DNA from 4 places in the Streptomyces sp. NPDC056296 genome. Region 4 is predicted to be linked to each of the others. Evidence: riboswitches for the same ligand, from Rfam matches in the RefSeq annotation. Region 4 holds a riboswitch; each other region holds the start of a gene.

Region 1 (6,927 bases), on a different contig from region 4:
TGGCGCTTGGTCTGCGAGCGGTAGACCCGGGCCGCGGTCTGTTCCCCGATGATCCGGATCCTGGTCGCGGTGGAGAAACGGTCCCGGTCCTTCACCGCCATGTCTGTCCCCGCCTTAAGTCCACACGTGCGTACGTCCCCGCACACGGTACGGGACCGAGTACGGGGACGTACGTACGACGCTGCCTCTTACGGGACGGGTCAGCCCTTGAAGCGCGGGAACGCGCTGCGGCCGGCGTACACCGCGGCGTCGTCGAGGATCTCCTCGATGCGCAGCAGCTGGTTGTACTTGGCGACGCGCTCGGAGCGGGCCGGGGCGCCGGTCTTGATCTGGCCGCAGTTGGTGGCGACGGCCAGATCGGCGATGGTGACGTCCTCGGTCTCGCCGGAGCGGTGGGACATCATGCACTTGAAGCCGTTGCGCTGGGCCAGCTCGACGGCGTCCAGGGTCTCGGTCAGCGAACCGATCTGGTTGACCTTGACGAGCAGGGCGTTGGCCGAGTTCTCCTCGATGCCGCGGGCCAGGCGCTCCGGGTTGGTGACGAACAGGTCGTCGCCGACGAGCTGGACCTTGTCGCCGAGCCCCGCGGTGATGGTGTTCCAGCCGTCCCAGTCGTCCTCGAACAGCGGGTCCTCGATGGAGACCAGCGGGTACGCCTCGACCAGCTCGGCGTAGTACTCGGTCATCTCGGCGGCGGAGCGGTTCTTGCCCTCGAAGGCGTAGGAGCCGTCCTTGTAGAACTCGGACGCGGCGACGTCGAGCGCGAGGGCGATCTGCTCGCCGGGGGTGTAGCCGGCTTCCTTGATCGCCTCGAGGATGAGGTCGAGGGCCTCGCGGTTGGAGCCGAGGTTCGGGGCGAAGCCGCCCTCGTCGCCGAGGCCGGTGGCCAGGCCCTTGCTCTTCAGGACCTTCTTCAGGGTGTGGTAGACCTCGGCGCCCCAGCGCAGGGCCTCGGAGAAGGACTCCGCGCCGATCGGGGCGATCATGAACTCCTGGATGTCCACGTTCGAGTCGGCGTGCGACCCGCCGTTCAGGATGTTCATCATCGGCACCGGCAGCAGGTGCGCGTTCGGGCCGCCCAGGTAGCGGAAGAGCGGCAGGTCGCTGGCCTCGGAGGCGGCGTGGGCGACGGCGAGCGAGACGCCGAGGATGGCGTTGGCGCCCAGCGAGCCCTTGTTGTCGGTGGCGTCCAGGTCGAACATGGCCTGGTCGATCAGGCGCTGCTCGGTGGCGTCGTAGCCGACCAGCTCCGGGCCGATCTGCTCGATGACGGCGAGGACGGCCTTCTCCACGCCCTTGCCCAGGTAACGGTTGGCATCGCCGTCACGGAGTTCGATGGCCTCGAAGGCACCGGTGGAGGCGCCGGACGGGACGGCGGCACGACCCGTGCTGCCGTCGTCGAGGCCGACCTCGACCTCGACCGTGGGGTTGCCTCGGGAGTCCAGGATTTCCCGGGCTACGACGACGTCGATGGACGGCACGAGCATCTCCTTCTTCAATGTGACGCTTCGGTGTGACGCGCGGGCCCACGGGACCGCAGCGGCTCTGCGGGACCGAGCCTAACCGGCTCCGGGCGATCGGCCAGCCGATCGCCCACCCGCTGGACAGAACCGAGAGTAAATTGTTTCCGAACGGAACAAAGACGTTTCCGAAAACCCGTTCGTAATCACGGGCGGGTCCGGGCGTGAAAAACCCGCCCCGGTGCGTACGGGGGAACACGCACCGGGGCGGGAGTCTCGGGGGCCGCCGCTTACTTCAGGTGCAGCTGCTGGCCCGGGTAGATCAGGTCGGCGTCGTCGACGATGTCGTCGTTCAGCTTGAACACCTTCGCCCAGCCGCCCTTGACGTCGTGCTCCTCGGCGATCGAGCTGAGGGTGTCGCCCTTGACGACCTTGTACTCGCCGTCGCCCTTCTCGACCTTCTTGCCGGTCGGGGTGGTGACGGTCTTCTTCTCGGCCGGCTTCTCGGCCTTCGGCTCGGCGGCCGGGCGCTCGTCGGAGCGGGAGGCCTTCTGCTCGGTGGAGCGGTCGGCGGTGGAGCCGCCGCTCTCGCTCTGCGAGGAGCCGCTGTCCTGGCTCTCGCCGGAACCGCCGCCGGTGTACGCGGCGCTCGACAGGCCGGTGCCGCAGACCGGCCAGGCACCCTTGCCCTGACCCGCGAGCACCTTCTCGGCGATCTCGATCTGCTGCGCCTTGCTGGCCTGGTCGGCGGTGGCGGCGTACTGCGTGCCGCCGTAGCCGGCCCAGGTGGAGGCGGAGAACTGCAGACCGCCGTAGTAACCGTTGCCTGTGTTGATGGACCAGTTGCCGCCGGACTCGCACTGGGCGACGGCGTCCCACTCGGACGCGGTGGCGGCGGAGGCGTTGCCGGCCGCCATCAGCGGGGCGGCGACGGCGGCACCGGTGACACCGGCGACGGCGACGATGCGGGTGGCCTTGGACGGACGGCGGTGCTTGCCCTTGCCGGAAAACAGCATGGTTGATCCCCTCACCGACGCCTGCGAGGTGAGCTGTCGGGTTCGGGCCGGTTGAGTTGCCCGGCCGGGTTCCTCGCGGAACTCGGCTTAACCCCTAGCCGCTCCGGCTCAACTGCCCGGTGCGGCACTTACCTTGGGTCCCCCGCTCCTGCCTTCGGCGCTTGCGCGACGACTGTTCCCGGACGGCCGCTGGCAGGATTCGGCGTTGCGGCAGCCGGGGCCCGCGATGGCGAGCGGTCATGACCGTAGACACGCGCTCCGCGGATTTTCAAAGACGATCACGGCTTCTGAGACCTATCTCTCACGTGATCCAAAACGGGCATACAGTCTCGAACCATGACGCGAACTGCCCCTATTTTTCGCCCGATTCGCCCATGACCGTGAGCGTCTGACCGGGCAGGATGTGGTCCGGGTCGGCGCCGACGACCTCCTTGTTGCCGACGTAGAGCGAGCGCCACCCGCCGTCGAACTCAAGGGAGTCGGCGATGCCCCAGAGGCTGTCGCCGGAACGGACGGTGTACGAGCCGTCCGCGACCTCTCGCGACTCACCCTCGCCGCGCGAGGCGTGCCGCCCCGACGACTCGGCCGTACGGTCGTCCTTCGCGCCCTCGTCGGCGCTGTCGCCGCGATGACGGCCCGCGCCGGACTCCTCGGTGTCGGTGAGCGCCGAATCCTCGCCACTCTGCCCCGCCTTGTCCGTTTCGTCGATCGCCGGAGGGGCCGTGGGCGAAGCATCGGCGCCCTGGGAGCCGGCACTCTCCGTGGGCTTGGATTCGGGGGACGTGTCGGACTTGGTCGAATCGTCCCCGCTGTCCGACGTGGAGTCAGAGGTAGGGGACGAAGACGGCGAAGGGGACGAGGAGGGCGCGTCGGAGGTGGGTTCCGGCGACTCGGTCGTGCCGGACGGGTCAGGGGTGACCGACGCCTTGGGGGCTTCCGGCTCCGTCGACGTACCGTCACCCGTCGAACCGGTTCCGCTGTCCGTGGACGCCGAGTCGTTGCCCATGCCCGCGAGCAGGGCGCAGGTCGGCCAGGCGGCGATGCCCTGGTCCGCGTGCAGCCTCTCGGCGACTCTTATCTGCTGGGAGCGACTGGCCTGGTCGGCGCTCGGCGCGTACTCGGTGCCGCCGTACCGCTCCCAGGCGTCCTGGGAGAGCTGCAGGCCGCCGTAGTACCCGTTGCCGCTGTTCTGGCTCCAGGCGCCGCCGGTCTCGCACTCGGCGACGCGGTCCCAGTTCGCCCCGTCCGCCGCGTGGGCGCCGGTGGCGCCGAGAAGTGGGATCGCGATGGCGGAGCCGGTCACTCCGGCTGCGACGACCAGGGCGGGAGCCTGGCGGGGGCGGCGGTGACGACCGTTCCCGGAGAGCATGCGACGACCTTTCACGAGACAGCGGGGACCGCGCGGCGGGTGATGCTCGGCGCCACGCTGGTTCGTGAACGTATAGGCAGATGATCGCTTGTCACAAGTTCATGCCGCGCAGATCACGTGAAGATCACAGAGGTGAGCGCGTGTCACGTTTGAACGCCCCAGACGTCATTGCCTTCCTGTGTCGACACTCGCAGCATCAGTGCCGCTCGAACGGCGCGCATCGGCGTCTGCCCTTGGTTGGCCGCGGGCGCGGCCATGGCGATAGCTTTGAACACGTCAGCCCCTTCACGGCTGGCAAGGCCCCGGAGCTCTGGCCAGCTCTGGGGCCCCTTGCGTTTAGCAGGAATCTAACGCCCCACGGTGAGAGGACACCGACAAACAGGAGAATCTCCTACTCATCACCTATGTCACGATGTATCGGTTCTTCTCTCTGCCGCCACGGGCACAGGAGCCGTCCGATCCCGTTACGGTCGTACCGTGAACGTCCCGAGCTCCGCCCCCGAACTCTTCACCTGGGAGTTCGCCACCGACCCGTATCCGGCTTACGCCTGGCTGCGTCGACACTCCCCCGTCCACTGGACGAAACTGCCCAGCGGGGTCGAGGCATGGCTGGTGACCCGCTACAGCGACGCGCGCGAGGCTCTCGCCGACGGTCGGCTCTCGAAGAATCCCGAGCATCACGCCGAAGACGCCAAAGGGAAGAGCAAGACCGGCATTCCAGGTGAGCGCAGCGCCAATCTCATGACGCACCTGCTCAACATCGACCCGCCGGACCACACGCGCCTGCGCCGTCTCGTCTCCAAGGCGTTCACGCCGCGGCGCATCGCGGAATTCGCCCCCCGGGTACAGGAGCTGACGGACGACCTCATCGACGGTTTCGCCTCACGGGGCGAGGCAGATCTCATTCACGACTTCGCCTTCCCTCTCCCCATCTACGCGATCTGCGACCTGCTGGGCGTTCCCCGCGAGGATCAGCACGACCTGCGCGACTGGGCAGGCATGATGATCCGCCATGGCGGAGGACAGCGTGGCGGCGTGGCGCGCTCCGTCAAGAAGATTCGCGCCTACCTCGCCGAGCTCATCCACCGCAAGCGCGACGACCTCGGCGATGATCTGATCTCGGGCCTGATCCGGGCCTCCGACCACGGCGAACATCTCACCGAGAACGAGGCCGCCGCGATGTGCTTCGTGCTTCTGTTCGCAGGTTTCGAGACCACCATCAACCTCATCGGCAATGGCGTGTACACGCTAATGCACCACCCTCGGGAACGGGCTCGACTGCAGGAATCGATCAAGCGGGGTGAGACGGCGTTGCTGGACAGCGGCGTCGAGGAACTGCTCCGCTACGACGGGCCCGTGGAACTGGCCACCTGGCGCTTCGCCACCGCACCACTCGTCATCGGGCAGCAGCGCATCGCCCCGGGGGACCCCGTACTCGTAGTCCTCGCTGCCGCGAACCGCGATCCGGCGCGCTTCGGCGAACCGGACACCCTCGACCTGAACCGTCGTGACAACCAGCACCTCGGATACGGACACGGCATCCACTACTGTCTCGGCGCGCCTCTCGCCCGCCTCGAAGGCCGTACGGCTCTGGAGACCCTGCTACGGCGCCTTCCCGATCTTGAGCTGGCGACCGATCCTGATGACCTGCGCTGGCGGGGCGGGCTCATCATGCGAGGGCTGCGTGACCTCCCGGTGCGGTTCACTGCTGTCTGACCGGCTCAGCCCTCGGCTGCCTCGACCTCCCTGATCGCGTCCCGGTACGCCCGTGCCGCCGCTCTCAGTGCCGCCTCCGGGTCCGTGCCGTCGGCCTCGGCGCGGGCCGCCAGGGCCAGCAGTTCGTAGCCGATGCCCTCGCCTGCGGGCAGCGGGACCGGGAGGCCCGCCGTGCGCACCCGGGAGGCGAGCTTGGCGGCGAGGGCGAGGCCTGGCTGGCCGAGGGGGACGCCTTCGGTGACCGAGGTGCGCTGCTTCTCGGCCGCCTTGGTGCGCAGCCAGTGCTCCCTGACCTCCTCGGGGGTGGACGCCGTCTCCTCGCCGAAGACGTGCGGGTGGCGGTGGATCAGCTTGGCGACGATCGTGCCGGCCACGTCGTCGACGGAGAACGGCGCGTCGGGGTCCTCCTCCGCGATGCGGGCGTGGAAGACGACTTGGAGGAGTACGTCGCCCAGTTCCTCGCGGAGTTCGTCGCGGTCGCCGTCCTCGATCGCCTCGACGAGTTCGTACGCCTCCTCGATGGCGTACTTGGCCAGGCCCTTGTGGGTGCGCTGCGAGGACCAGGGGCATTCGGCGCGGATGCGGTCCATGACCTGGACGAGGTCGAGGAGGCGGGCGCCCGGGAGGTCGTAGGAGGCGGGGAGCAGCTCCAGGTCCGGCATGTGGACGCGGCCGGATCCGGCGAGGCGGGCAAGGCCGTCGGTGAGGGCGGGGTCGCCCTCGCCGGTCGCCACGACGACCACGGTGTGGCCGCCGGTGCAGGCGGCGACCAGTTCCTCGGCGGTCGGGGCCGTCTCGTCGACCCGTATGCCCGCCTCGCGCAGATACGGCAGCTGCGGGTGCGCGCCGTCGGCGCACAGCACGCGGTCGGCGGTGCGCAGGGCCTGCCAGGCGGGCCAGGACAGCAGGCCGGGGGCGACGCGGTGGCTGGTGGTGAGCAGGACGACGCGGCCGGGGTCGGGGGCGGTGCCGGGGGTGGTGTCGGCGGTGGTTGCGTTCACGATCAGAACGTAACGCACGCGGCCGACAGCCCCGTGAGTTGTCCACAGGGGGCGGCGGAGCGCCCCCCGCAGGACCGTTACGCCGTCTGCTGGGTCCGCGCCGCCGTGACCTCCCGCACCCACGGCACCTTGGTGTCGACGCGGCTGCTCTTCTGTACGTCCCAGGCGCCGTAGCGCGGGTTGAGGTCGACGTCGAGCTTCTCGGAGGCCTTGGACAGGGCCTCCCAGAACTCGGGGCGGCTGGTGTCGGTGCCGAGGCTCTCGGCGAGCTTCTGGGCCTCCAGCTGGAGGCGGAGGTTGTCGTCGAGGCGCTCGGGCGGGACGCCGTACTGCTGCAGCCAGACGGTCTCCAGCTCCTTGGCGCC
Region 2 (6,927 bases), on a different contig from region 4:
GCCCAGGGAGCCGAAGTTGCCGTGGCCGTCGACCAGGGGGACGCGCATGGAGAACGGCTGGGCCATGCGCACCAGGGCGTCGTAGATCGACGCGTCGCCGTGCGGGTGCAGCTTGCCCATGACCTCGCCGACGACGCGGGCGCACTTCACGTAGCTGCGCTCGGGCCGCAGGCCCATCTCGTTCATCTGGTAGACGATGCGGCGGTGCACCGGCTTGAGGCCGTCGCGGGCGTCCGGCAGCGCCCGGGAGTAGATGACCGAGTACGCGTACTCGAGGAAGGAGCCCTGCATCTCGTCGACGACGTCGATGTCGAGGATCTTCTCCTCGTACGAGTCGTCGGGCGGCGGGGTCTTCGTACTACGGCGGGCCATCGCTGCCGGCTCCTTGCTGAAGCGTGAACGGTGATCTGACGCGGTCCATTGTGGACTGCGGCACTGACAGCGACCGACCAGGACCCGTCACGGGCTGCCCGGCCCGGCGCTGCCCGCAGGGTACGCCCTCGTCCCGAGCCCTCGCCCCGGTCGGGCGGCTCGGGCCGCCAACCCCGTTCTCGCTCTCGGCGTACGAGGTCCGGGAACTCCACCGGTGTCCCGCACGCTTGCATACAGTGGCAGGATCGGCGGAATTCCGCAGTTCCGCCCAATGATCCATCAAGTGTTTCCACCAAGGATTCCGCGATCGAAGGGACGTACATGCCCATGGGTCACACGGCCACAGCCCAGGCAGGCTCCGGCGGCCTGACAGCGACCGAGCACCGCCTGGCCAACGGCCTGCGCGTGGTGCTCTCCGAGGACCACCTGACCCCGGTCGCGGCGGTGTGCCTCTGGTACGACGTCGGCTCGCGCCACGAAGTCAAGGGGCGTACCGGCCTGGCTCACCTTTTCGAGCACCTCATGTTCCAGGGCTCCGCCCAGGTCAAGGGCAACGGCCACTTCGAGCTGGTGCAGGGCGCCGGCGGCTCGCTCAACGGCACCACCAGCTTCGAGCGCACCAACTACTTCGAGACCATGCCCACCCACCAGCTGGAGCTCGCCCTCTGGCTGGAGGCCGACCGCATGGGCTCCCTGCTGTCCGCGCTGGACGACGAGTCGATGGAGAACCAGCGGGACGTCGTCAAGAACGAGCGCCGCCAGCGCTACGACAACGTGCCCTACGGCACGGCGTTCGAGAAGCTGACCGCCCTCTCCTACCCGGAGGGCCACCCCTACCACCACACGCCGATCGGCTCCATGGCCGACCTGGACGCGGCGACGCTGGAGGACGCGCGCGCGTTCTTCCGCACTTACTACGCGCCGAACAACGCGGTGCTGTCGGTCGTCGGCGACATCGACCCCGAGCAGACGCTCGCCTGGATCGAGAAGTACTTCGGCTCCATCGCCTCGCACGACGGCAAGCAGGCCCCCCGGGACGGCTCGCTGCCCGATGTCATGGGCGGGCAGCTGCGCGAGGTGGTCGAGGAGGAGGTGCCGGCCCGCGCCCTGATGGCGGCCTACCGCCTGCCGGAGGACGGCACGCGCGCGTGCGACGCGGCCGACCTGGCCCTCACCGTCCTGGGCGGCGGTGAGTCGTCCCGCCTGTACAACCGGCTGGTACGCCGCGACCGCACGGCCGTCGCCGCCGGCTTCGGCCTGCTGCGGCTCGCCGGAGCGCCCTCCCTGGGGTGGCTGGACGTGAAGACGTCCGGTGACGTCGAGGTGCCGGTCATCGAGACCGCCATCGACGAGGAGCTCGCCCGGTTCGCCGAGGAGGGCCCCACGGCCGAGGAGATGGAGCGCGCCCAGGCCCAGTTGGAGCGCGAGTGGCTGGACCGCCTGGGCACGGTCGCGGGCCGCGCCGACGAACTGTGCCGGTACGCCGTCCTGTTCGGCGACCCGCAGCTCGCCCTCACCGCCGTGCAGCGGGTGCTCGAGGTGACGGCCGAGGAGGTCCAGGAGGTCGCCAAGGCCCGCCTGCGCCCCGACAACCGCGCGGTGCTCGTCTACGAGCCGACCGCCCCCGCCGACGAGAACGACGCCACCGACGAGAACGAGGAGGCGGCCAAGTGACCGAGCTCGCCACCATGGAATTCCACTCCCAGCCGCGGGCCGGCGAGCCCAAGCCGTGGGCGTTCCCGGCCCCCGAGCGCGGCAGCCTCGGCAACGGCCTCACCGTGCTGCGCTGCCATCGCCCCGGCCAGCAGGTCGTCGCCGTGGAGGTGCTCCTCGACGCGCCCCTGGACGCCGAGCCGGCCGGCCTCGACGGTGTCGCCACGATCATGGCGCGCGCCTTCTCCGAGGGCACCGACAAGCACTCCGCCGAGGATTTCGCCGCCGAACTGGAGCGCTGCGGTGCCACCCTCGACGCACACGCCGACCACCCCGGCGTCCGGCTGAGCCTGGAGGTGCCGGCCTCACGCCTCGCCAAGGCCCTGGGCCTGCTCGCCGACGCCCTCCGGGCGCCCGCGTTCGCGGACAGCGAGGTCGAACGGCTGGTCCGCAACCGGCTCGACGAGATCCCGCACGAGCTGGCCAACCCGTCACGCCGCGCGGCCAAGGAACTCTCCAAGGAGCTGTTCCCGGCCGGGGCGCGTATGTCGCGCCCGCGCCAGGGCACCGAGGAGACGGTCGCGAGCATCGACTCGGCGGCCGTACGCGGCTTCTACGAGAAGCACGTCCGACCCGCCACCGCCACCGCCGTGGTCGTCGGCGACCTCACCGACGTCGACCTCGACGCGCTGCTCGGCGAGACGCTGGGCGCGTGGACCGGCTCCGCGGCCGAGGCGCGTCCCGTACCCCCGGTGAGCGCCGACGACACCGGCCGGGTCGTCATCGTGGACCGACCCGGTGCCGTCCAGACGCAGTTGCTGATCGGCCGCACCGGCGCCGACCGGCACGACCGCGTGTGGCCCGCGCAGGTGCTCGGCACCTACTGCCTCGGCGGGACCCTCACCTCGCGCCTGGACCGCGTCCTGCGCGAGGAGAAGGGCTACACCTACGGCGTACGGGCGTTCGGGCAGGTCATGCGTTCCGCGCCCGACGGCACGGGCGCCGCGATGCTCGCCATCAGCGGCTCCGTGGACACCCCCAACACCGGTCCCGCCCTGGAGGACCTGTGGACGGTGCTGCGCAAGCTCGCCGCGGAGGGTCTCACCGACGCCGAGCGCGACGTGGCCGTGCAGAACCTGGTGGGCGTGGCGCCGCTGAAGTACGAGACGGCGGCGGCCGTGGCGAGCACGCTGGCCGACCAGGTCGAGCAGCACCTGCCCGACGACTACCAGGCCACGCTCTACCGCCAACTCGCCGCCACGGGCACCGTGGAGGCCACGGCGGCGGTCGTGAACGCCTTCCCGGTCGACCGTCTGGTGACGGTCCTCGTCGGCGACGCGGCGCAGATCAAGGAGCCCGTCGAGGCCCTCGGCATCGGTGAAGTCACCGTGGTGGCGGCCGAGTAGCGGCACACGCGTGTGGCGGCCCCGGTGACCCGAGTGTCACCGGGGCCGTCTTTTGTCCGGATTGCGGGAGAGGCTGCCCGTCTGCCCTGTGGCGTGCGCTACAAAAGGCTTGTTGCGTTTGAGGATTGAACACAGCCGCGTTTAGCGTCATCCGGTCTGTTCGTCACGCAGTGCGCCGCGCCCGCGGCACCGGACAGTCATCGCCGAGTCCCCGTACGGCGCGAGCCAGGGGAGCCGGGGACCCAACGCAGTCCCTGGGGTGAATCGGACGCCCGCGCGCGCAGCGAGGGGGTCCGTAGGAGACCTTCCTGCTCCGAACCCGTCAGCTAACCCGGTAGGCGAGAGGGAAGGAAAGGACCAGCCTCTACATGGCGTTCACGCGCGCCACCGGGAAGCACCGCCGTCCCAGCCGGGTGCACCGCACCACCGCCCGCGCGGCGGGTGTCGCGGCCCTCGCCACCACCGGCGTCGTCGGCACCCTCGCGGCTCCGGCGCTCGCCGCCGAGCCCCGGGCGGAGCAGAGCGGACTCACCCCGGTCATCACCATCGGCGACTCCATAGCCGACGAGATCGACGCCCAGGCCACCGCGCAGGAGCAGGCCGCCCTGCACGCCGCCGCCCGTGAGGCGGCCCAGGAGGCCGCGCGCGAGCGGGCGGCCGAGGCGGCCGAGGAGGCGCGCGAGGCCAAGGAGCGCGCCGCACGCGAGGCGGAGCGCAAGCGCCTCAACACCTTCGTGTCGCCGATCACCGCCTCCTACGTCTCCACCGCCTACCAGGCCGGCAGCTCGCTGTGGTCCTCCGGCAGCCACACCGGCATCGACTTCCACGCCTCCAGCGGCACCTCCGTGCACTCGGTCGGCGTCGGCACCGTCGTCGAGGCCGGCTGGGGCGGGGCGTACGGCAACCAGGTCGTGATCAAGATGCACGACGGCACGTACACCCAGTACGGCCACCTGTCGTCCATCGGCGTCTCGGTCGGCCAGGCGGTCGAACCCGGGCAGCAGATCGGCCTCTCCGGTGCCACCGGCAACGTCACCGGACCGCACCTGCACTTCGAGGCCCGTACGAGCCCCGAGTACGGCTCGGACCTGGACCCCGTCGCCTACCTCCGCTCCCACGGCGTGAACGTCTGACGACGGACGGTACGACATTCGAAAGCCCCGGCCTCCCGAGCCGGGGCTTTTGGCTTTCTTTCCTTCGGTGCACGCGTCGGTGGTCCAAAAAATAACCATGAAATCCGCTCTGCCGTCGGAATGTGCGCTTGATTGGCTTAGAGTCACTGAGCACGCGTCAATCGTCGACGTTTCACGGGGATTAAGGCGGAGGTCGGGCATGCGTATTCCGGCGCACTCGGTGTGCACGGCGATCCGGGACGACATCGTCACCGGCGTCCACGGACGCGGCGGTCGGCTCACCGAGGAACTCCTGGCCCGCCGCTACGGCGTCTCCCGCGTCCCCGTCCGCGAGGCCCTGCGCACGCTGGAGGCCGAAGGCTTCGTGGTGACGCGGCGGCACGCGGGCGCGTGCGTCGCGGAACCCACCGAGCAGGAGGCCGCCGACCTGCTGGAGACGCGCACGCTCCTCGAACCTCTCGGTGCCTCCCGGGCCGCCCGGCGCCGCACCGAGGCCCACCTCAAGGTGCTGCGTGGTCTGGTCAGGCTGGGGCAGGAGCGTGCCAGGCAGGGCAACAGCGAGGATCTGCGCTCACTGGACGGGTGGTTCCACGAGACCCTGGCCCAGGCCGCCGGCAGCCCGTCGCTGACGGCCTTGCTGACCCAACTGCGCCACAAGATCGCCTGGATGTACGTCGTGGAGGCGTCGGCCGGACCCGTGGAGTGCTGGGCGGAGCACGGCGCGATCGTCGACGCGGTGGCCCGGGGCGACGGCGAGCGAGCGCGGGCGCTCATGACGCTGCACACCGAGCGGTCGGCGCCGGCGCACAGGCTGCGATTCGTCTCCGGCGGCGGAGGTGGAGGCGGAGGCGGGGGCGAGCGGACGGAGCGTGTGAGGAAATCGCAACGTCCCGTAAACATGCCGAGCCTGCGGCATTAACACGGGCGCCGTATACAAAGAGAGAGTAATTCGGGGGAGGGGGCTATTTCCTGCTGCCCATGAAGACGGGGGAAGCGGAAAGAGAAAGCGAGAGGCCCGCCCGGTGGTCCGGGCGGGCCTTTCGGTGCTGCCGTTGCTCAGACGGTCTCGGGGAGTTCCTCGAGCCCCTCGGAGACCAGCTTCGCCAGCCGGTCCAGGGCGGCGTCCGCGCCCTCGGCGTCGGCGGCGAGGACGATCTCCTCGCCACCCTGGGCGCCGAGGCCGAGGACGGCCAGCATGGAGGCCGCGTTGACGGGGGACCCGTCGGCCTTGGCGATCGTCACCGGGACGCCTGTGGCCGTGGCGGCTCGGACGAAAATGGAGGCGGGGCGGGCGTGGAGACCCTCGGCCCAGCCGACGTTGACGCGGCGCTCAGCCATGTGATGCTGCCCTTCAGGTGTTCAGGGGTTCAGGTTGTCTAGACCAGTCTTGTCTAGACCAGTTTCCCACATCGTGAAGCGTGCGAGGACGGCTGCCGCCGCCCCGTGTGGTCGTCGGACCGCGGCCTCGGCCCGACCTTCCGTCCTCCACAGACTGCCTCGCGCCGTTGTCGTACGCGAGCCGTACTCTGGGGCCCATGCAGACCTCGTCGGACCGGCACGAGTACCCCGCCCACTGGGAGGCCGACGTGGTGCTGCGCGACGGCGGCACCGCGCGCGTCCGCCCCATCACCGTTGATGACGCCGAGCGCCTGGTCAGCTTCTACGAGCAGGTCTCCGACGAGTCGAAGTACTACCGCTTCTTCGCGCCGTACCCTCGCCTGTCCGCCAAGGACGTCCACCGCTTCACGCACCACGACTTTGTGGACCGGGTGGGACTCGCGGCCACGATCGGCGGCGAGTTCATCGCCACCGTACGCTACGACCGGATCGGCGCCGGTGGAACACCCGCCTCCGCACCGGCCGACGAGGCCGAGGTCGCCTTCCTCGTCCAGGACGCCCACCAGGGGCGCGGCGTCGCCTCCGCGCTGCTGGAACACATCGCCGCCGTCGCCCGCGAGCGCGGCATCCGCCGCTTCGCCGCCGAGGTGCTGCCCGCCAACACCAAGATGATCAAGGTGTTCATGGACGCCGGGTACACCCAGAAGCGGAGCTTCGAGGACGGCGTGGTCCGCCTGGAGTTCGACCTCGAACCCACCGACCGCTCGCTCGCCGTGCAGTACGCGCGCGAGCACCGCGCGGAGGCGCGTTCGGTTCAGCGGCTGTTGCAACCCGGCTCGGTGGCGGTCATCGGCACCGGCCGCACACCGGGAGGCGTCGGCCGCAGCATCCTCGGCAACATCCGGGACGCGGGCTACACCGGCCGGCTGTACGCCGTGAACAAGGCGCTCCCCGAGACGCAGAAGGAGCTCGACGGGGTGCCCGCCTGCCGCTCGGTGCGCGAGATCGACGGGCCCGTCGACCTC
Region 3 (6,927 bases), on a different contig from region 4:
CCGGCGGCGCCGTTCTGGCACACGGGCGGGGAGAAAGTGCTCCTGACCACGGACGACGGCGCCCGGCTGGCCCGCGCGCTGGGGATCGGCGCCGACGTCGTGCCGCTCGGCCCGGCACTCGACTGGCACGCGGGCCTGGAGTACCTGCACGACCGGCGGGGCGTGCGGCGGCTCATGGTCGAGGGCGGCGGGACCGTGCACACCCAGTTGTTGCAGCGGGAACTCGCCGACGAACTCCAGCTCGTTCTCGCGCCGCTGTTCGTGGGGGACCCGGCCGCGCCCCGGCTGTTCGGGCCCGGCGCCTACCAGGGTGGGCGGCTGCGGCTGGTGGAGTCGCGGCGCATCGAGGACGTGGTGCTGAACCGGTACCTGCCCACCGCGCCCGGCTCCGGTGACCGCGTGGCCGCCGCCGACCGGCACTGGCTGGCGCTCGCCTGTGAGCTGGCGGAGCTGTGCCCGCCGTCCGGGACGGCGTTCAGCGTGGGGGCGGTCGTGGTCGCCGCCGACGGGACGGAGCTGGTTCGGGGGCACTCGCGGGAGGGGGGCGACCCTGTCGTGCACGCCGAGGAGGCGGCGCTCGCGAAGGTCGACCGCGCCGATCCGCGGCTCGCGGGCGCCACCGTGTACAGCAGCCTGGAGCCCTGCGCCCGCCGCGCCTCCCGGCCCGCGCCCTGTGCGCGGCTGATCCTCGACGCCGGGGTGCGCCGCGTGGTCACGGCCTGGCGGGAGCCGGACACCTTCGTGCCGGGGGCGGACGGGAGCGGGGTGCTCGCCACCGGGGGCGCCGTCGTCGTCGTACTGCCGGAGTACGAGTGGCGGGCGAAGGCGCCGAACCGCCACCTGGAGGGGTAGCGGGAGGGGTGCGGAGATACGGATGTGCATTCCACCCCCGGGATGACGTACAGTAGAGACACAACGGCGCGGGGTGGAGCAGCTCGGTAGCTCGCTGGGCTCATAACCCAGAGGTCGCAGGTTCAAATCCTGTCCCCGCTACTCAAGGCCGAAGGCCGGAATCCATGAGGATTCCGGCCTTCGGTGTGTTTGCCCCTCGCACATGCTCTGCGTACGCGCCCCTCGCACGCGCCCCGCGACGTCACCCGCTCGGCCCTCACGGCTCGCCCCCCGCCCCCGCTCCGGGAAACCTGGAGGACGGGACGGCAAGCGGCGCGAACGTGCGGGGTGGCGGGAGACGAGTGTGCGGCCAGGTGACGTGGAGGACGAGGGAGCGTACGCCCGGGCCGGCGGCCGGCTCCCCGGCGATCCCGTGCCCGACCCCGGCCTCGGCGACGGGCCGGAGCGCGTGCCGCCGCTCGCGGGGCTGCCGACCGCGGGGCCACCGCCGCGGCGGACCTCGTACGGGCGGACTTTCGTACGCCTGCTCCCCGTGCTGCTGATCGTCGCCGCCGTCCTGTACGACATCTTCACCCCGAGATACTTCACCGCAGGCCCCCTCTACACGGCCGCGCCCCTGGTCGCCGCCCCGATCTACTCACGGCGCGGCACGGCGCTCACCGGTGTCGCGGTGGTCGCCGCCGTCATCGGGCTGCAACTCGGCAAGGGCGTCATCCACTACGTCGACTCCCTCACCGAGCTGATCACCATCGCGACGGTCGCCGTGCTCGCCGTCCTCGTGAACGGCTTCGTCCGTCGCACCGGCGAGCGCCTCGTCTCCGTCCGCGAGATCGCCGAGGCCGCCCAGCGCGCCGTGCTGCCCGAGCCCGCCGAGCGGATCGGCGGTTTCGAGATCGCCGCCTGCTACGAGGCCGCGCAGGCCGACGCCTTCATCGGCGGCGATCTGTACGCGGTGCAGGACAGTGCGCGCGGCATCCGGCTCATCGTCGGGGACGTACGCGGCAAGGGCATGGGCGCGGTGGCCGCCGTCGCCGTCGTGATCGGCGCGTTCCGGGAGGCCGCGGAGCAGGAGGCGACGCTGGAGGCGGTGGCACAGCGACTGGAGCGGGCGCTGGCGCGCGAAGGAACCCGGCGGGACGGACTGGACGCCTTCGAGGGGTTCACCACCGCCGTACTCGCCGAACTCCCGCACGGCGACGGGATCGTACGCATCGTCAACCGCGGCCACCCGCCGCCCCTGCTGCTGTACGCCGACGGCACCCTGCGCCCGCTGCCCGCCCGGGAGTCGGCGCTGCCGCTCGGCATGGGCGAGCTGGGCGTGTGGCCCGACCGCGCGGAGGAGGCCGACTTCCCCGGTGGGTCCACGCTGCTGCTGTACACCGACGGACTGTCGGAAGCGCGGGACGGGCGGGGCGAGTTCTACGAACCGCACGCGCGGCTGGCCGGCCGCGTGTTCCGGCATCCGACGGAGCTGCTCGACATCCTCGCCGAGGACGTGCGCCGGCACTCCGGGGGCGGCATGGCCGACGACATGGCGCTGCTCGCCGTACGACGACCCTGATCGAAACTTGATCAACATCACCGGACGTGACGGACCGACCGCCCTGCGCATAACAACTGACGCACCATCAGAAACTTGTGCCGCGAAGGGGAATACCGAAGCGCGGTCAACTCGCCCGGTTTTCACCGATCGTGAGGCGTACGTCCGGGCCGGATTCGTTAATGATCAAGAGGAACGGCTTGGAATCCGAGCCCCGCGTCTATTAACGTTCGATAACGCAGCGCGGTCGTCCCAGCCGTCACAGAAGGCGGCTCCGTGCGCACGCGCCGAATCCCGCAAGGGAACCGGGGAACCACCACATTGGGGTGAATCGCTCGTACGACGCCGTGGAGACACGGCGGATATACGCGCGTAGGAGACCTTCCTGCTCCGAACCCGTCAGCTAACCCGGTAGGCGAAAGGAAGGAAAGGAGTACGCCCACGTGGCGTCCAACCGGCCTGCCCCCGAGGCCCCGTTCGTGCCCAGCGGGCACGACACCGACACCTTCGGCTACGACGGCTACCGCACCGAAGAGGGCCCCTGGGAGGAGTGGAATCCCACCGCGGACTCCATCCGCCCCGTACGCGGCCGGCACCGCGTCGCCAAGCAGCGCGGCGGGCTCGCCCGCAGCTCCACCGTCCTCGGCGTCGGTGTCATAGCCGCCGTCGGCGCGGGCGGCATGGCCAGCGCGCAGACCGGCAAGCCGCCGGTGTCGATCTCCATGCCGGACCTGCCGAACGTCGGCTCGCTCATCTCCGACGAGGAGAAGCCGGAGCCGGAGGGCTCCGCCACCCCGCTCAGCAGCATCGGCACGGTCGCCGCCGACACCTCCTCCTCGGAGAGCGCCACCGACGCCGGTGAGACGCTGCGGGCCCGGATCATGGCGCAGGCCGAGCAGCAGCAGACCCAGGTCGAGATCAAGGCCGCCGCCGAGGCCGCTGCCGCCGCCGAGAAGAAGGCCGCGGAAGCCGCCGCCAAGGCGGAGAAGGAAGCCGAGGCCAAGGCCGCCGCCGCCAAGAAGAAGGCGGAGGAGGAGGCCGCGAAGAAGGCCGAGGCCGAGCGGCTCGCGAAGCTGGCCAAGCAGTACACGCTGCCGACCTCCTCGTACACGATCTCCTCCAGCTTCGGCCAGGCCGGCGCCTACTGGTCCTCCGGCTACCACACCGGCCTCGACTTCGCCGCCCCCACGGGCACGCTGCTCAAGGCGGTGCACAGCGGCACGATCACGTCGGCCGGCTGGGACGGGTCGTACGGCTACAAGACCGTGCTCACCCTCGATGACGGCACCGAGATCTGGTACGCCCACCAGTCCTCCATCAGCGTCAGCGTCGGCCAGGAGGTCACCACCGGTGACGTCATCGGCCGCGTCGGCGCCACCGGCAACGTCACCGGCGCGCACCTCCACATGGAGGTCCACACCAGCGGAGGCGGCGGTATCGACCCGATGGCGTGGCTGCAGAGCAAGGGCCTCACCCCCTGAGTCCCGCCGCGCGCGGCGCCGTTCTCTCCGGTCCCCGGCGGTCCTGACGACGACCCCCCGACGTCAGGGCTGCCGGTTTGCGGGATCTTTGCCCCGCTTCCGGAATCGCCGGATCCGGTGCGTTCGTTGACGCAGGACATGACTTCTCTGCGCAAGCTCGGCTCCTCCGACCTGGAGGTCTTCCCCCTCGCCCTCGGCGGCAACGTCTTCGGCTGGACCGCCGACCAGGGCACTTCCTTCGCCGTCCTCGACGCCTACACGGCGGCGGGCGGCAACTTCCTCGACACCGCCGACTCCTACTCCGCGTGGGTCGACGGCAACAGCGGCGGCGAGTCCGAGACCGTCATCGGCGAGTGGCTCGCCTCCCGCGGCAACCGCGGTGACGTCGTCCTCGCCACCAAGGTCAGCCAGCACCCCGAGTACCCGGGCCTGAGCGCCGCGAACATCAAGGCCGCCGCCGACGCCTCGCTGCGCCGCCTGGGCACCGACCACATCGACCTCTACTACACGCACTTCGACAAGCCCGAGGTGCCGGTGGAGGAGATCATCGGCGCGCTCGACGAGCTGGTGAAGGCGGGCAAGGTCCGGCACATCGCCGCCTCCAACATCTCCGCCGAGCGGCTCGCGGAGTCCCTGGCCTTCTCCGACCGTGAGGGCCTCGCCCGGTACGTGGCCCTCCAGCCCCACTACAACCTCGTCTCGCGCGACACCTACGAGGGCGAGTCGCGCGACCTCGCGGAGCAGGCGGGCCTGGCCGCCGTGCCGTACTACGCCCTCGCGTCCGGCTTCCTCACGGGCAAGTACCGGCCCGGCGCGGCCGTCGACAGTCCGCGGGCGGGCGGTGCGGCGAAGCACCTGGAGACCGAGCGCGGCCGGCGGGTCCTCGCCGCCCTGGACGAGATCGCCGAGGCCCATGACGCCCCCGTCGCCACGGTCGCCCTGGCCTGGCTGGCCGCGCAGCCGACGGTGGCCGCGCCGATCGCGTCCGCGCGCACGGTGGAGCAGCTGCCGGCGCTGCTGGGGGTGGCGGAACTGAGCCTGACGGAGGGCGAGGCCGGGAGGCTGACGGAGGCGTCGGCCTGAGACCGGGTGCCGCCGTTACGGCCGGTAGTGGCTGGGCGGGGAGTACGGGTGGTACGGGGTGTACGCGGCCGGTGCGGGGTACGGCGTCGGGGCCGCCGCCGGGGCCGCCGCCGGGTGGCCGGGCCCGTACGCCGACCCGTACGCCGACCCGTACGCCGCGCCGTACGGATGCGGCCAGGTCCGCGCGGCCATCGGTGCGGGCGGCGCCGTGGCCCGGGCCGCGTAGTCCAGTGCCGGACGCGCCACCTCGCGCCGGTGCCACAGGGCGTCCAGCAGTTCCCGCTCCCGTACGGCGAAGTCGGTGCCCGCCCTGCCCCGGCGCCCGCGCTGTCGCAGGAACGCCAGCGAGGTCGCGTACGCCTCGTACTGCGCCACCGTCCGCGCCGCCTCCTTCCCGGCGTGCCGGGAGGCGTGCCGGCGGGCGATGCGGCGGGCCCGCATCGAGCCGAGCGCGTACGGCTCGGTCGGCGCCAGCCATCCGGCCATGACGTACACGGGGAGTTCGGCGCGTACGGTGCCCAGTTCGCGCTGCCGGGTCCAGATCACCAGCCAGGTCAGCAGGCCGAAGGACGGCACCATGAAGGCCCCGTACACGGCGAAGAAGCCGTACTCGCCGAAGGCCGCCGAGCCGTTCCACAGCGCGTGCACGCCCATCGCCAGCAGCAGGCCGGCCAGGGGGAGCAGGGCGCGGCGCAGGCGGTGGCGGCCCGCGGAGAGCGCGGCGAGGCCGAAACCGATGCCGGTGAGCACGGTGAAGAGCGGGTGGGCGAAGGGCGACATGACGATGCGGACGAAGAAGGTCGCCGCGGTGACGGAGGCGATGCCGCTGTCACCGGTGAGCTGGTCGGTGCCGAAGGCGTTGCCCAGGTAGAGGATGTTCTCGGTGAAGGCGAAGCCGGTCGCGGTGACGCCCGCTATGACGACGCCGTCGACGATGCCGGTGAAGTCCCGCCTGCGGAAGAGGAAGACCAGGAGGACGGCGGCGGCCTTGGCGGACTCCTCGACCACCGGGGCTATGACCGTGGCACCCAGGGTGTCCGCGCCGGCCGGGTCGGCGGTGGCCGTCGCTATCCATCTCGTCGCGAAGCTGTTGGCGACGATCGCTATCAGCGCCGCCGCGCAGGCTCCCCAGGCGAAGCAGAACAGCAGGTTCCGCCACGGCCCGGGCTCCACCCGGTCCAGCCAGCGGAACGCGGCCATGAGCAACGGCACGGGCAGGACCGCGAGGCCGAGCCCCACCAGGAACCCCTGTGTGCCGGTCTGTTCGCGCACCAGGGCCAGGATCACCAGGCCGGAGAGCGCGAGCAGGGTGATCAGCGCGCCGTAACGCACCCAGGGGCGCTGCCACCAGTGCGGATGCGTATGCGTCCGCGTCGGCGGACGCGTCGGATACGGGGGACAGGTGGCCACGGCATGGACCCTAACCGGTGGGGGGCTGCTCCTTGTGCTGATCGCGGTGCTGATCGCCTTGCGATGCGGAGTGCGATACGGGGTGCTGTACGCGGCGGAAGAGCAAGTCGTTCACCACATGGCCCTTGTCCAGTCCCTGGCCCTCGAAACGGGTCTGCGGCCGGTGGGCGGGACGCGGCGCGAAACCGCCGCCCCGCACGGTGTTCTCGAAGTCGGGGTGCGCGGTGAGGACGTCGAGCATCTGCTCGGCGTACGGCTCCCAGTCCGTGGCGCAGTGCACGACCGCCCCCGGCGCGAGACGGGTCGCGGCCAGGTCCAGGAACTCCGGCTGGATCAGGCGCCGCTTGTGGTGCCGCTTCTTGGGCCAGGGGTCGGGGAAGTAGACGCGCAGTCCGGCGAGGGAGTCGGGGGCGAGCATCTCGCGCAGGAGGATGATCGCGTCGCCGTTGGCCACCCGGATGTTGGACAGGCCGTCCTGCTCCGCGAGACCCAGCAGGTTGCCCTGGCCGGGGGTGTGGACGTCCACGGCGAGGATGTTGGTGTCCGGGTCGGCGGCGGCCA
Region 4 (6,927 bases):
GGGGGCGAGCACAGGCCACCGGCCCCGGGAGGTACCCCATGGCAGGCGAACCGTCCTTCTTCGAACTCGGCGTGGCCGACCCCGAGCGCGGGCGCGTCTTCTACGGCGGCCTGTTCGACTGGGCCCTCGAAGCCGGCCCCACGGGGCGCGGGTTCTCCATCGGCACCGGCGGTGTGCCGGGCGGCCTGCACGGCGGTGACGCGGGAGCCTCCCCGTACCTCTTCTTCCGGGTCGACGACCTGGACGCCGCCGTGGCCAGGGTGCGGAGACTGGGCGGCTCGGTCCAGGACCTCGGCGAGGAGGACGCGGAGTCGGTGGCCCGGTTCGGCCGGTTCGCGCTGTGCCGGGACGATCAGGGCTCCTCCTTCGGACTGCACGAGCCCCCGCACGAGGGTTGAACGCGGCCCCCCACCGATCCCCCGAAGGTTCCTTCCGCTGCCGGCGAACGCGCGACCCCCCGCGATTCCTCCACCCTCCTAACGTACGTCCTGTACATTTTTTCAGGAGACAGTGCAGCCGAACACGGTCCTGCCACGAGGAGGGGTTCGCCATGACCCGACCGTCCGCCCGTCACGTCCTGCCCGAGTTCACCGAGCGCACGAGTACCGGGAGCCGGACGACGGACCCGTACTCGAAGCTGCTGGAGGAGCGGATCGTCTTCCTCGGGACACCGGTCGACGAGACCTCCGCGAACGACGTGATGGCGCAGTTCATGTACCTGGAACACCAGGCCCCGGACCGGGACATCGCGCTCTACATCAACTCGCCCGGCGGCTCCTTCACCGCGATGACGGCGATCTACGACACCATGCGCTACGTCGCCTGCGACGTGGAGACGACCTGCCTCGGACAGGCCGGCTCGTCCGCCGCGGTACTGCTGGCGGCGGGCACGCCCGGCAAGCGCGCCGTCCTGCCGGGCGCACGGGTGGTCATCCATCAGCCCGCGCTCACCGTCCCGGTGGAGGGACAGGCGAGCGACCTGGCAATCAAGGCCGACGAGTTGATCCGCGTCCGCGCCCGCCTGGAGGAAATTCTCGTACGGCACACGGGCCGCAGTCCCGAGCAGGTGAGCGCGGACATCGAGCGGGACACCGTCCTGGACGCACAACAGGCTCTGAAGTACGGCCTGGTGGACCGGATCGTACCCAGCCGCAGGACCATGTCCCCGGCATCCGGCGCGAGGTGATCCGGCGATGCTGCCACCGGAACTGCCGCCTCTGCCCGCCCTGGCCCGCGCCGAGGCCGAGCTGATCGACCGCTACCTGGACGTCGTCGACCTGCTCGGGCGCATCAACCCCGCGCGGGAGGGCGACACCTACCGCGGACTGCGGGCCGCCCAGGCGCTGGTCGGCAAGGCGGCCGCCCTGCGCGACGCGCTGGCGCTGATGCACCGGCGGAGCGAGACGGAGTTGCACGCCACGACCCTGGCCCGGGCGCTGCGCGTGCTGGACGGTGAACGGCGGACGGCGCGAGTCGGTCTACCGCCCTGTTCCTACAGTTGAGGCGCCAGGAGTCGAAACGGACCAAACGGCTTACCGCCTTTCGGCGTAGGAACACCTCCGATTTCCGACCGGCCGAGCTTGCGCGACCCGCGTGTCCGGACAGCGCGATGAGCCACTGCGTCGCTGGTCCCGGGGTCGTCACCACACCCACCGGTGACTCGAACACAGAGGCGTCCACCCGAACGGGTGAGTGGTGAGTAACAACACAAAGGGCACGTTCCGTTGGGAATTCCCCATGGGGCGAGACAAGATCCGTGACTGACGACAAGCCCCCGCCGCAGCGGCGGGGCGGTCCGGGCGGACGCCGAGTCCTGCCGCCGCCCGGACGACCGGTCGACAGGAGTGGATCGGCAGGAGTGGAGGACCCGAGCACGACGGGTCGCCGGAACGGTCGTCTCTGCGGGAGACGCGCCGGGCCGAGCAGCCCTTGGGGTGAAGCCGCACTCGTGCGGCCGGGCAACTTCGCCAGCCCGAATCCGACAGGTCATCCTTCACAGGCGGCTGACGAAGGGTTGCGCATGTCCGCGCTCAATCGTGTCCCGTCGCTGATGGCCCGTGCCGGTACGGCCTCGGCCCTCACCCTCGCCGCCGTGGGCGGTTCCGTAGTGGTCCCCGGCGCCGCCTCCGAGGCGGCCGCGGCGAGCCATGCGACGAAGGCCCTCAAGATCGCCGCCTCCAAGAAGGGCGCGCCATACAAATGGGGCGCCGTCGGACCAAGCAGGTTCGACTGTTCGGGGCTGACGCTGTACTCGTTCAAGAAGGCCGGCAAGAAGCTGCCGCGCACCGCCGCCCAGCAGTACAACAAGACCCGTCACATCTCCGCCAAGAACCGCAAGACCGGGGACCTGGTGTTCTTCCACTCGGGCCGCAGCGTCTACCACGTCGGCATCTACGCCGGGAAGGGCAAGATCTGGCACGCCCCGAAGACCGGGGACGTGGTGCGTCTGCAGAAGATCTGGACCGGCAGCGTCTGGTACGGCCGGGTCAAGTAGCCCGCCCGAGGGGGTGACGGCGCCCTGACCCGCCGTCACCCCCTCGGGTGCGCGGTATGCGCCTGGGGCGCGCCTCGTGCCGTCGGCGCCTCACCGCTGCGGCTCCTGGCTTCCCACGGCCTGCCCGACGACCGTGGCCGGTTCGGTGGGCACCGGACCGCCCGGCGGCGCCCAGGGCAGTTCGATGGAGACGGTCTTGCCGCCCTCGCGCGTGGGCCGCACTCTCAGCTTGCCGCCGCACTCCGCCGTCAGCCAGCGGATGATCACCATGCCGCGGCCGTTGTCCTGCTGGACGGCGGCGGGCAGGCGCTTGGGGAACCGCGGGTGGCTGTCGGTGACACCGATGCGCAGCCGCTCGTCACGGTCGAGCACGAGGTCCACGGTGAAGGTGGGCGATTGTCCGAACGTGTGCTGGACCGCGTTGGTCGTCAGCTCGGAGACGATGAGCCGGACGGTTTCGGACACGTCGGTGTCCGGCGGCAGGCCCCACTCCGCCAGAGTCCCGACCACATAGGTACGCGCGGCGGCCACCGAGGCGGGATCGCTCGGCAGAGTGACGGATGCTTCCAGATGGTCTGCCATGGCGACGTCGTCCCTTTCCCACGGGACCGCAGCCGGACACGGAGCGGATGGTTCGAGTACGGTCCCGGACTGGTGCTTCGCCGCCAGACTGCCATCACCGGGCCGGTGAAGGGCGGCGATCCACCAAGATATGCATATATCTGTCGCTCAAAGCGGTGAACTCTGCGACGGCAGAGCGTATTTGGGCGGCCCATAAGGAGTAAGGGGGTGGCCGATGCAGCACGGTCCCGTGGTGCGCCGTCGGAAGCTGGGCGCGGAACTGCGCGCCCTGCGCACGTCGGCGGGTATCACCAGCGGCGAGGCGGCCCGGCTGGTGGGCTGGCACCAGTCGAAGGTCAGCCGGATCGAGACCGGGACGAGCGGGGCGAAACCGGCCGACGTGCGGTTACTGCTGGACGCCTACGGCGTGGACGACGACCAGTTGCGGGAGCTGCTGGAGATGCTGGCGGGCTCCGACGACGCGGTCGGCCGGAACCACTGGTGGCACGCCTATCGTGGGGTACTGCCCCCGGCCTACCGCGATTTCATCAGCCTGGAGTCCCAGGCGAGCGCGATGCGCACGCTGGAGACCACGGTGGTCCCCGGGCTGCTGCAGACACCGGAGTACGCCCGCGCGGTGACGCGCGCCGCGGCGGACGGGCTGCCGGAGGAGCGGCTGGACACGCTGGTGGAGGTCCGGCTGGCCCGGCAGGACGTACTGCGGGCGCAGCCGCCGCTGCTGCTGAGCGCGGTTCTGGACGAGGCGGTGCTGCGCCGGGAGGTGGGCGGCCCCGATGTCATGTCCCGTCAGCTGGAGCGACTGGTCGAGGCCGCGCGTCTCCCCCATGTCCGGCTCCAGGTACTGCCGTTTGCCGCCGGGGCGCACATCGGTGTCACCGGCCCTTTCGTAATCTTCTCTTTTTCGAGCACTTCTGATCTGGACGTGGTTGTTCTCGACCACTTGACGAGTAGCCTGCATCTCGAACGGAAAGAAGACCTAGAGGCCTATACCGAGGCCTTCAACGCCCTTCTGATCCATGCCCTTTCGCCCGAGGACTCGTTGGACTTCATCGCCGCGACCGCGGCAGGCGCGTAAGGAGGCACCATGTCAGGCTCACCGTCCGCACTCTGTCGGAACATCCCTGCCGGCACCGATCTGCACGACGTGCGGTGGCTGCGCAGCAGCTACAGCACGGGAGCGAACAACTGCGTGGAGACGGCCCGGCCGTCGGCCGGCCCCTGGGCCGGACTGCTCGCCGTGCGGGACTCCAAGGACCCGGCCGGGCCCGCGCTGCTCTTCTCCCCCGGGAGCTGGGCGATGTTCACGGCCGCCGTCCACCGCGACTGAACCGGTTGGGCGCCGGGCGAGGCACGGCCGTGTCACGCCGACTCATGGTCGCGTTTCGCCGATCACCCGTACAGCGCGTTCGATCTGTTCCCCGGAGAGGTCCGCACGAGCGGTCAGCCTGAGCCGTGAGACGCCGTCGGGTACGGAAGGAGGGCGGAAGCAGCCCACGGACAGGCCGGCCGCACGGCAGTCGGCCGCCCACCGTACGGCCCCCTCCGGGGACGGCGCCCGCACCGAGACGACCGCGGCGTCCGGACGTACCGCCGAAAGCCCGAGGGCGGTCAGGCGTGCGTGCAGTTCCGCCGCCACCTCGCGTGCCCGCGCCGCCCGCTCGGGCTCTCGGCGCAGCAGGGTGAGCGCCGCCAGCGCCGCGCCCGCCGCCGCGGGGGCGAGGCCGGTGTCGAAGATGAACGTCCGGGCCGCGTTGACCAGGTGGTCGATCACCCGGGCGGGGCCGAGCACGGCGCCGCCCTGACTGCCGAGCGACTTGGACAGCGTCACCGTCACGACGACGTCGTCGGCGCCCGCGAGCCCCGCCGCGTGCGGGGCGCCCCGGCCGCCGTCGCCGAGGACCCCGAGGCCGTGGGCGTCGTCGACGACCAGCCCGGCACCGTGCTCCCGGCACACCTCGGCGAGCCCGGCCAGCGGCGCGGCGTCGCCGTCGACCGAGAAGACCGTGTCGGAGACGGTGACGGCGGGCCCGTCGTGCGTCGCCAGTGCCTTGCGCACGGCGTCCGGGTCGGCGTGCGCCACGACCTGGGTCGTCCCGCGCGCGAGTCGGCAGCCGTCGATCAGCGAGGCGTGGTTGCCCGCGTCGGAGACGACGAGGGAGCCGTGCGGCGCCAGCGCGGTGACCGCGGCGAGGTTGGCCGCGTAGCCGGAGGAGAAGACGAGCGCGGCCTCGAATCCGCAGTAGGCGGCCAGTTCGCGTTCGAGCTCGGCGTGGAGTTCGGTCGTGCCGGTCACGAGCCGGGAGCCGGTCGCACCGCCGCCCCAGGTCCGCGCGGCCCGGACCGCCCCCTCGGTGACCTCCGGGTGCCGGGCCAGGCCGAGGTAGTCGTTGCTCGCCAGGTCCAGCAGCGGCGAGTCGGCCGGGCGGGGGCGCAGAATTCGTACGAGCCCGGCCCGGCGGCGCGCCTGGGCCTGCTCGTCGATCCAGCCGAACGCCATGGGTCGGTCCTCCGTCGTTTTGTAGGCAGTGGACAGACATTAGCGGCACGGCAGCCCCCGCGAGGTGTGGCAATACCCACACGGCGATCTGTCAGTGTTGTGCAAACTCTCCTTGGCCCCGGGCGGCCCCTTAGGACAGGATCGGCTCTCATGGACCTGCTGAACACGCTGGTGGACAAGGGGCTTCGGCGCGAGTCGCCGACCCGCGAGGAGGCTCTTGCCGTCCTCGCCACTTCCGACGACGACCTGCTCGATGTGGTGGCCGCGGCCGGCAAGGTGCGCCGCCACTGGTTCGGCCGACGGGTGAAACTCAACTATCTCGTCAACCTCAAGTCGGGCCTGTGTCCCGAGGACTGCTCCTACTGCTCGCAGCGGCTCGGCTCCAAGGCCGAGATCCTCAAGTACACGTGGCTCAAGCCCGACCAGGCCTCGCAGGCCGCCGCCGCGGGCGTGGCCGGGGGCGCCAAGCGGGTGTGCCTGGTGGCCAGCGGACGCGGTCCGACCGACCGGGACGTGGACCGGGTCTCGGACACCATCAAGGCCATCAAAGAGCAGAACGAGGCCGTCGAGGTCTGCGCCTGCCTGGGCCTGCTCTCCGACGGCCAGGCGGAGCGGCTGCGCGATGCGGGCGCCGACGCCTACAACCACAACCTCAACACGTCCGAGGCGACGTACGGGGACATCACCACCACGCACACGTACGCCGACCGGGTGGACACGGTGACCAAGGCGCACGCGGCCGGGCTGTCCGCCTGCTCGGGACTCATCGCGGGCATGGGCGAGAGCGACGAGGACCTGGTCGACGTGGTCTTCTCGCTGCGTGAGCTGGACCCGGACTCGGTGCCGGTCAACTTCCTGATCCCGATGGAGGGCACGCCGCTGGCCAAGGAGTGGCACCTCACCCCGCAGCGGTGCCTGCGCATCCTGGCGATGACGCGGTTCGTCTGCCCGGACGTCGAGGTGCGCATCGCGGGCGGGCGCGAGGTCCACCTGCGCACGATGCAGCCGCTCGCCCTGAACCTGGCCAACTCCATCTTCCTCGGCGACTACCTCACCAGCGAGGGGCAGGCGGGACATGCCGACCTGGAGATGATCGCGGACGCCGGGTTCGAGGTGGAGGGCGCCGGCGAGGTGACCCTGCCGGAGCACCGGGCGGCGGAGCGGGGCGCGTGCGGGTCGCACGCAGGCGGCTCGTGCGGGTCGCACGCGGACGGCGGTGCCTGCGGATCGCACGCCGAGGGCGGGGGCTGCGGGTCGCACGCCGACGGCGGTGTGTGCGGGTCCGTCCCGGCCGAGGCCGGCCGCAGGACCGGCGCGCCCGCCGAACCGGCGGTGGCCGGCGAAGCCCGTACGG

What was found. A riboswitch is a leader RNA that binds a small molecule or an ion and turns the genes downstream of it on or off. The one in region 4 is predicted to bind cyclic di-AMP.
Region 1: another riboswitch for cyclic di-AMP. It lies ahead of ACFCZF_RS37495 (transglycosylase family protein); the one in region 4 lies ahead of ACFCZF_RS06765 (C40 family peptidase).
Region 2: another riboswitch for cyclic di-AMP. It lies ahead of ACFCZF_RS07835 (M23 family metallopeptidase); the one in region 4 lies ahead of ACFCZF_RS06765 (C40 family peptidase).
Region 3: another riboswitch for cyclic di-AMP. It lies ahead of ACFCZF_RS25570 (M23 family metallopeptidase); the one in region 4 lies ahead of ACFCZF_RS06765 (C40 family peptidase).

Annotation. Positions count from the first base shown of each region.
Region 1 is NZ_JBHJRX010000083.1:15,750-22,676, reverse strand. Features, by position in the region: gene ACFCZF_RS37505 (septum formation initiator family protein) at 1-101, opposite strand, end outside; gene eno (phosphopyruvate hydratase) at 201-1,481, opposite strand; gene ACFCZF_RS37495 (transglycosylase family protein) at 1,751-2,476, opposite strand; cyclic di-AMP (ydaO/yuaA leader) riboswitch at 2,480-2,646, opposite strand; gene ACFCZF_RS37490 (transglycosylase family protein) at 2,829-3,845, opposite strand; gene ACFCZF_RS37485 (cytochrome P450) at 4,323-5,561, shown strand; gene ACFCZF_RS37480 (nucleoside triphosphate pyrophosphohydrolase) at 5,567-6,562, opposite strand; gene ACFCZF_RS37475 (SurA N-terminal domain-containing protein) at 6,640-6,927, opposite strand, start outside.
Region 2 is NZ_JBHJRX010000008.1:87,749-94,675, forward strand. Features, by position in the region: gene ACFCZF_RS07820 (DNA topoisomerase (ATP-hydrolyzing) subunit A) at 1-372, opposite strand, end outside; gene ACFCZF_RS07825 (M16 family metallopeptidase) at 694-2,046, shown strand; gene ACFCZF_RS07830 (M16 family metallopeptidase) at 2,043-3,431, shown strand; cyclic di-AMP (ydaO/yuaA leader) riboswitch at 3,623-3,787, shown strand; gene ACFCZF_RS07835 (M23 family metallopeptidase) at 3,800-4,564, shown strand; gene ACFCZF_RS07840 (GntR family transcriptional regulator) at 4,764-5,483, shown strand; gene ACFCZF_RS07845 (HPr family phosphocarrier protein) at 5,621-5,902, opposite strand; gene ACFCZF_RS07850 (GNAT family N-acetyltransferase) at 6,100-6,927, shown strand, end outside.
Region 3 is NZ_JBHJRX010000036.1:87,745-94,671, forward strand. Features, by position in the region: gene ACFCZF_RS25555 (dihydrofolate reductase family protein) at 1-852, shown strand, start outside; tRNA gene ACFCZF_RS25560 (tRNA-Met) at 920-993, shown strand; gene ACFCZF_RS25565 (PP2C family protein-serine/threonine phosphatase) at 1,211-2,413, shown strand; cyclic di-AMP (ydaO/yuaA leader) riboswitch at 2,668-2,824, shown strand; gene ACFCZF_RS25570 (M23 family metallopeptidase) at 2,836-3,873, shown strand; gene ACFCZF_RS25575 (aldo/keto reductase) at 4,012-4,956, shown strand; gene ACFCZF_RS25580 (PrsW family intramembrane metalloprotease) at 4,972-6,366, opposite strand; gene trmB (tRNA (guanosine(46)-N7)-methyltransferase TrmB) at 6,377-6,927, opposite strand, start outside.
Region 4 is NZ_JBHJRX010000006.1:193,148-200,074, forward strand. Features, by position in the region: gene ACFCZF_RS06750 (VOC family protein) at 39-398, shown strand; gene ACFCZF_RS06755 (ATP-dependent Clp protease proteolytic subunit) at 551-1,186, shown strand; gene ACFCZF_RS06760 (hypothetical protein) at 1,194-1,502, shown strand; cyclic di-AMP (ydaO/yuaA leader) riboswitch at 1,873-2,017, shown strand; gene ACFCZF_RS06765 (C40 family peptidase) at 2,021-2,494, shown strand; gene ACFCZF_RS06770 (ATP-binding protein) at 2,585-3,076, opposite strand; gene ACFCZF_RS06775 (helix-turn-helix domain-containing protein) at 3,291-4,151, shown strand; gene ACFCZF_RS06780 (DUF397 domain-containing protein) at 4,161-4,403, shown strand; gene ACFCZF_RS06785 (8-amino-7-oxononanoate synthase) at 4,446-5,573, opposite strand; gene bioB (biotin synthase BioB) at 5,724-6,927, shown strand, end outside.